2 regions of the Modestobacter sp. I12A-02662 genome follow, and region 2 is predicted to be linked to the other one. Evidence: predicted binding sites of a transcription regulator. Region 2 holds the regulator's gene; the other holds the start of a gene.
The links. The regulator LexA, encoded in region 2, represses DNA repair genes until DNA is damaged. The targets are predictions, from matches to a motif close to TCGAACANNTGTTCGA.
Positions count from the first base shown of each region.

Region 1: the regulator LexA is predicted to act here: its motif matches at 1,888-1,903, upstream of HL189_RS05340 (DUF222 domain-containing protein).

Region 1 covers NZ_JABGDE010000004.1:42,477-45,677, reverse strand. The annotation lists gene HL189_RS05350 (SDR family NAD(P)-dependent oxidoreductase) at 82-852, shown strand; gene HL189_RS05345 (DNA-3-methyladenine glycosylase) at 849-1,781, shown strand; gene HL189_RS05340 (DUF222 domain-containing protein) at 1,923-3,134, shown strand.
Region 2 covers NZ_JABGDE010000010.1:148,235-151,435, forward strand. The annotation lists gene nrdR (transcriptional regulator NrdR) at 43-600, opposite strand; gene HL189_RS16170 (LysM peptidoglycan-binding domain-containing protein) at 964-1,185, opposite strand; gene lexA (transcriptional repressor LexA) at 1,718-2,527, shown strand; gene HL189_RS16180 (hypothetical protein) at 2,555-3,201, opposite strand, start outside.

The sequences.
Region 1 (3,201 bases), on a different contig from region 2:
TACGTCGGTTCCGGAACGGGCCGCTGACCCGACGGGCATGCCTCGGTCGGCCGACCGGGACGTGGGCCTAGCCTGCAACGCATGAGGGACTTCGACGTCGCAGCGGTCGTGTCGGGCGGGGCTTCGGGGCTGGGGGAGGCGACCACCCGGGCACTCGCGGCCCGCGGGGCCGCCGTCACGATCCTGGACCTGCAGGAGGACAAGGGGCGGGCGCTCGCCGAGGAGCTGGGCGGGCAGACCACCTTCGTCCGCACCGACGTCACCGACGAAGCCTCCGTGCAGGCCGCCGTCGACGAGGCGACCGGCAAGGACCGCCCGCTGCGGATCGCGATCAACTGCGCCGGCGTCGCCTGGGTGCAGCGCACCCTGGCCCGGGACGGCTCGCCGCACGAGCTCGCGCCGTTCACCCGCACGGTGATGATCAACCTGGTCGGCTCCTTCAACGTGCTCCGGCTGGCCTCGGCGGCGATGGCGCGCACCGAGCCGGGGGAGGACGGCGAGCGCGGCGTCGTCGTCAACACCGCCTCGGTCGCCGCCTACGACGGGCAGATCGGGCAGATCGCCTACGCCGCCTCCAAGGGCGGCATCGTGGGCATGACGCTGCCCGCCGCCCGCGACCTCGCGGCGGTGGGCGTGCGGGTCTGCACGATCGCCCCCGGCCTGATCGACACGCCGCTGCTGGCCGACCTGCCCGAGGAGGCCCGCACCAGCCTGGCCGCCAACATCCCGTTCCCGCGGCGCCTGGGCCGGCCGGAGGACTTCGCGCAGCTCGCGCTGGACATCGTCGAGCACGGCTACCTCAACGGCGAGGTCATCCGGATGGACGGTGCCCTGCGCATGGCCCCGAAGTGACCCTCGCGGCCCCGCCCCACGAGGGCACGCTCTCCGTCACCTGGCAGCCGGACTGGCCGCTGGACGTGCGGCGCGTGCTCTCCCGGGACCGGCGGGGCACCGGCGACCCGACGCTGCGCTACGCCGAGGACGGCGTCTGGCGCACGATGACCACCGCGGCCGGCCCGGCCACGGTCCGGCTGCGCACGGTGCCCGACGGCATCCGCATCGACGCCTGGGGGCCCGGCGCGGCCGCCGTCCTCCCGCTCGTGCCGGCGTGGCTCGGCGCCGAGGACGACCCGTCGGGCTTCCCCGCCGAGGCCCACCCTCTCGTCGCGCGGGTGCACCGCAGCACGCCCTGGCTGCGGCTGGGGCGCACCGGCCGGGTGTGGGACGCGCTGGTGCCCGCCGTCCTGGAGCAGAAGGTGACCGGCCTCGAGGCGCACCGGACCTACCGCGAGCTGCTGCGCCTGGCCGGCGACCCGGCGCCAGGCCCGGCGCCGGCCGGGATGCGCGTCGTCCCCTCGCCCGAGCGGGTGCTCGCGGTCACCGACTGGCAGTGGCACGCCTGCGGGCTGGACGGCGCCCGCCGCCGGGCGCTGCGCGCCGTGGCGTCGGTGGCCTCCCGGCTGGAGGCCGCCGCGCACGACGACTGCGCGGACCTGCGGCGGCGGCTGCAGTCGGTGCCCGGCATCGGGGTGTGGACGGCGGCGGAGGTCGCCCAGCGCGCCGTCGGCTGCCCGGACTCGGTCAGCGTGGGCGACTACCACCTGAAGAACCTGGTCGGCTGGTCGCTGGCCGGGCGCAAGACCGACGACGCCGGGATGCTCGAGCTGCTCGAGCCCTTCCGCGGTCACCGGCAGCGCGTCGTCCGGCTGCTCGAGGTCGGCGGGTCGATGCCGCCCAAGCGCGGCCCCCGGATGGCCCCCACGGACTACCGCCGCCACTGACCGTCCCCACGCGGCTTCCGTCACCCTGTCAAGCTCTCGTCGCAATCTGTGGATACCGCGCTTGACCTGGGGATTCATGCTGCGAAAACCGCTTGGACCGATACATTCGAACACACATTCGAACCGGTCGGGAGGTGCTCCGTGGGTGAGTTGCAGTCCGCCCTGGACGCGCTGGCGGGCGAGGACCTGTCAGGGCTGTCCGGCCCGCCGCTGCTGGCGGTGCTCGGTGAGGCGCTGCGCAACCGGAACCAGCTCGGTGCCTTCATCACCCGGGTGGTGCGCAAGTGTGAGACGACGGGGGCGGCGGAGGGCGACGGGCTGAAGACCATGCAGGCATGGCTGCGCAGGCACGGCCGGCTCTCGCCCGGCGCGGCCGGGCGGCTGGTGCGGTCGGGGCGGGCGCTGGAGCACCTGCCGGCGGTGGCGGAGGCGTTCGCCGCCGGGCAGGTGACCGCCGAGCAGGTCGCCGTGATCGCCCCGGCCGTGTCGGAGGAGGCGCTCGCCGCGGCCGCCGCGCAGGACGTCGACCTGGCCGAGGTGGACGCCGCGCTTGCGACCGTCGCGGCCACGCAGCCGTTCCAGCGGCTGGGTGAGGTGGTGCACCGCTATCTGGACGCCCTGGACCCCGACGGCCCGGAGCCCGACCCCACCGAGGGGCGGCGGCTGACCATCGCCAAGCACGCCGACGGCAGCATCACCGGCCGGTTCGACCTCGACGCCGTCGGCGGGGAGAAGGTGCAGGCCGCCCTGGAGTCGATCGTGCAGGCCTCCCGCCCGAAGGGCGATATGCGTACCCGGGTGCAGCAGCAGGCCGACGCCCTCGTGCAGCTGTGCGACAACGCCCTCGCGCAGGGGGATCTGCCGTTCCTGCGCACCGTCAAGCCGCACGTCGTGCTCACCATCGGCGTGGAAGACCTGGTAGACCCCAGCCGGAACCCCGGCGCGGCGGAGACCGGGTTCGGCGCCACCCTGTCCGCGGCCCGCGCCCGCTGGTTGGCGTGTGACGCCACGATCCGACGGATGGTCCTCGACGCCGACGGTCTGCCCCTGGACGTCGGCCGGGACAAACGGGTCGTTCCACCGCACATCCGCCGGGCCGTCGAGCGGCGCGACCAGCACTGCGTGTTCGCTGGCTGCGGAGCCCCCACCCACTGGTGCGACGTCCATCACCGGCTCGAATGGATCAACGGCGGCCGTACGTCGCTGGAGAACTCCGCGCTGCTGTGCGAACGGCACCACACCAAGGTCCACCACGGCTTCCGCGTTGAACGCGACGACACCGCACCACCGGGCCACCGATGGCGCACCTACCGCCCCGACGGCACCGAGATCCTCATCCACCCGCGCCTGTGAACGGCCCGGCGGGTCAGCCGGCATCGGCGTGTCCTGATCTGAGTCACTGCTCGACCCTGGTCGTGCC
Region 2 (3,201 bases):
TGGGTGCTGCCTGACGTGTGTAGCGGTTGGTACTGACAGTTCTCAGGGGCCGGCGGCGTCGCCGGACGTGGTGGTCTGACCCCGGCCGCCGCCCTTCCGGCGCGGGGCCGGGAGGTCCGGCTGCATGCCGGGCAGCGGTGGAGTGCCGCCCGGCAGGTGCCGGGCGCGCAGCTCGGTGATCTCCTTCTCGAAGTCCTCGAGGGAGTCGAAGGCGTGGTAGACGCTGGCGAAGCGGAGGTAGGCGACCTGGTCCAGCTCGCGCAGCGGGCGCAGGATGGCCAGCCCCACCTCGTGGCTGGGCACCTCGGCCGCGCCGGTGGCGCGGACGGCGTCCTCCACCTGCTGCGCCAGCAGCTGCAGCTGGTCCTCGCCGACCGGTCGCCCCTGACAGGCCCGGCGCACCCCGGCCATCACCTTGGTGCGGTTGAACGGCTCGGTCACGCCGCTGCGCTTCACGACGGCCAGCACCGCCTCCTCGACGGTGGTGAACCGCCGGCCACAGCCGGGGCAGGACCGGCGGCGGCGGGTGGTGACGCCCTCGTCGGTCTCCCGGGAGTCGACGACACGACTGTCCGGGTTGTGGCAGAAGGGGCAACGCACGTCGACTCATCTCCTCTCGCGGGTGTCACGCCGGCTGGCGGGCGAGCTTCTGGCACTGTCTGCGAACGGGCCGGTGGACCCGTCCTGTGGACCCACCCGGGGACATCCGGTGGACGCCGCGGGGAGAACGTGTGGAGCGGTTGTGGACGAACTTCGTCCGTGTAACCACAACATGTTGTGTTGGAACCGTATGCCCGGCCCCACGGGTACGCAAGCTCGGACGAGGCGTGTCGCGCAGCCGTCCCATCGGACCCATCGGGCGACGCCCGTCCCAACCGCCGCACACGGCGCGGCAGGCGCCGTCCACCGCTCCATGCCGTCCACCGCTCCACCCGGCCCTGCCGAGGCCGGCCGGGGCCACGCTCAGGGGAGGTGCAGGACCTGCCCCGGCTCGAGCGCGACCCCGCCGAGCCCGTTGAGGTCACGGATCGCGTCGACCACCGCCCGCGGGTCCTGCTCCGGCTCCACGACCACGGCGATGGCCCAGAGGGTGTCCCCGGGTTCCACGACCACCGTGTGCCCGCCGGCCAGCCGCAGCGCGGGACCCGGCTCGGCGGCGACGACCGTCGCCGTCGCCACGGCCACGGCCAGCCCGATCGCGATGGAGAGCCCCGCGACGACCCGCCGCCCGCGCCGGGTCAGCCGCAGGGGCGGGCGGTCCCACGACTCAGGGCCGGCGCCACGCGGTGCCGGACGACCGGCGGCACAGCCTCCGCAGCGGACGCCCCGCCCTCCGGCCGCACCGGCGGGACGCACGGCGCGACCGGCGGGACGCACGGCGCGGCGCCCGGGCCCCGGCGCACCGGCGGAGGGCTGCCTGGCGTACGCCTGCACGGGCGACGGCGGGACGACACTGCGCTGCACGGTGACCATTAGCCAACTCCTCGGTCGGGGCGAGCGTGATCGAACGGGTGTTCGAATCGAACGCTGGCGGATGTCTACCGCACGGCACCGACGGGAACGCGCCGACACGGCGCTCCTTCGAACACGTGTTTGAACACGACCGCCGATGGCGCTACCGTTCGGGTGCGATCGAGACGACGCAGCCCGCCCGCGCACCGAGCGGCCGGGCCGTCGCCGGGGAGCTGCGCGGGCCGCAGCCGGACGAGGAGGGGTCATGGCGGTCGACAACCGCTCGACGGACGGCAGAGCCGGTCCCGCACGCCGCAAGCGGGCCGCCGGGCCGGCGAACGGTGCCGCGGCCGGGTCCGCGGAGCCCGGCGGCGCCGTCCGCGCGTTCCCCGACCGGGCCGAGGCCGGCGACGGGCTCACCCAGCGCCAGCGCCGCGTCCTGGAGGTCATCCGCGACTCGATCGAGCGGCGCGGCTACCCGCCCTCGGTCCGTGAGATCGGTGAGGCGGTGGGGCTGTCCTCCGCCTCCTCGGTCGCCCACCAGCTGTCGGTGCTGCAGCGCAAGGGCTGGCTGCGCCGCGACCCGAACCGGCCGCGCGCGCTCGACGTCCGCCTCCCCGGCGACAACGCCGCCGCGCTGGGCGCCGACGGACCGGGCGCCGCGGCGGGCACGTCCGGCGGCGACGAGGCGGCTCCGCCGGCCGCCACCTACGTGCCCCTGGTCGGGCGCATCGCCGCCGGTGGTCCGGTGCTGGCCGAGCAGGCGGTCGAGGACGTCTTCCCGCTGCCCCGCGAGCTGGTCGGGGAGGGCACCCTGTTCATGCTCAAGGTGGCCGGCGACTCGATGGTCGACGCGGCGATCTGCGACGGGGACTGGGTCGTCGTGCGCCAGCAGCCCACCGCCGAGAACGGCGAGATCGTGGCCGCGATGATCGACGGCGAGGCGACGGTCAAGACCTACAAGCGCCGCGACGGCCACGTCTGGCTGCTGCCGCACAACGCGGCGTACGAGCCCATCCCCGGCGACGACGCGACCGTGCTCGGCCGCGTGGTCAGCGTCCTGCGCCGCATCTGATCGCCAGGAGGAGCGCGCCGCCGCGGGTCACTCCCTGCGGCGGCGCAGCTTCCCCCCGAGCCAGACGAGCACGGTCGCGACCACCGCGGCGATGACGCCGGCCGTCCACGGCGACACGTCGCGCACCAGGCCCGCCACGGGAGCGGCCGACGACCGGGGGCCGGCCGCCGTCGGAGCAGTATCCGCGCCGGCCGGGACCAGGGTCACCGGGGACGGCAGCCCCTCCCCCGCGAGGAGGAGGTCCCGGTTGTTCGCGGCGAAGGCGATCGCCTCCCCCTGCGGCGAGTCCGGCAGTGCCACGCGCACGGGCTCCCCCGCGAGCGCGCCGGCGACGTCGGAGCCGGACAACGGCCAGACGTAGGCGTCGGTGTAGGTGCGCAGGGCGACCCGCTGCCCGTCCGCGGACACCGCTCCCCCGGTCACCATCAGCTGGCCCGCCCGGCCGACCGGGCCGCCCGGGGTCCCGGTGAGGGTCAGCCCGAGCTGCAGCACCTTCGTCATCCCCAGCGTGGCCCCGTCGGTGAGCGGCCCGTCCGGCCGGTAGACCCCGCTGGCACCGAGGACCTCCTTGGTGACCAGGTAGGGCGTGCCGTCGGGGGCCAGGAGCAGCGCCTCGGCGTCGTGCGGCCCGTCGGGGTAGGTCAGCCGGGTCAGGGTGCTCGAGCCGTCGGTGC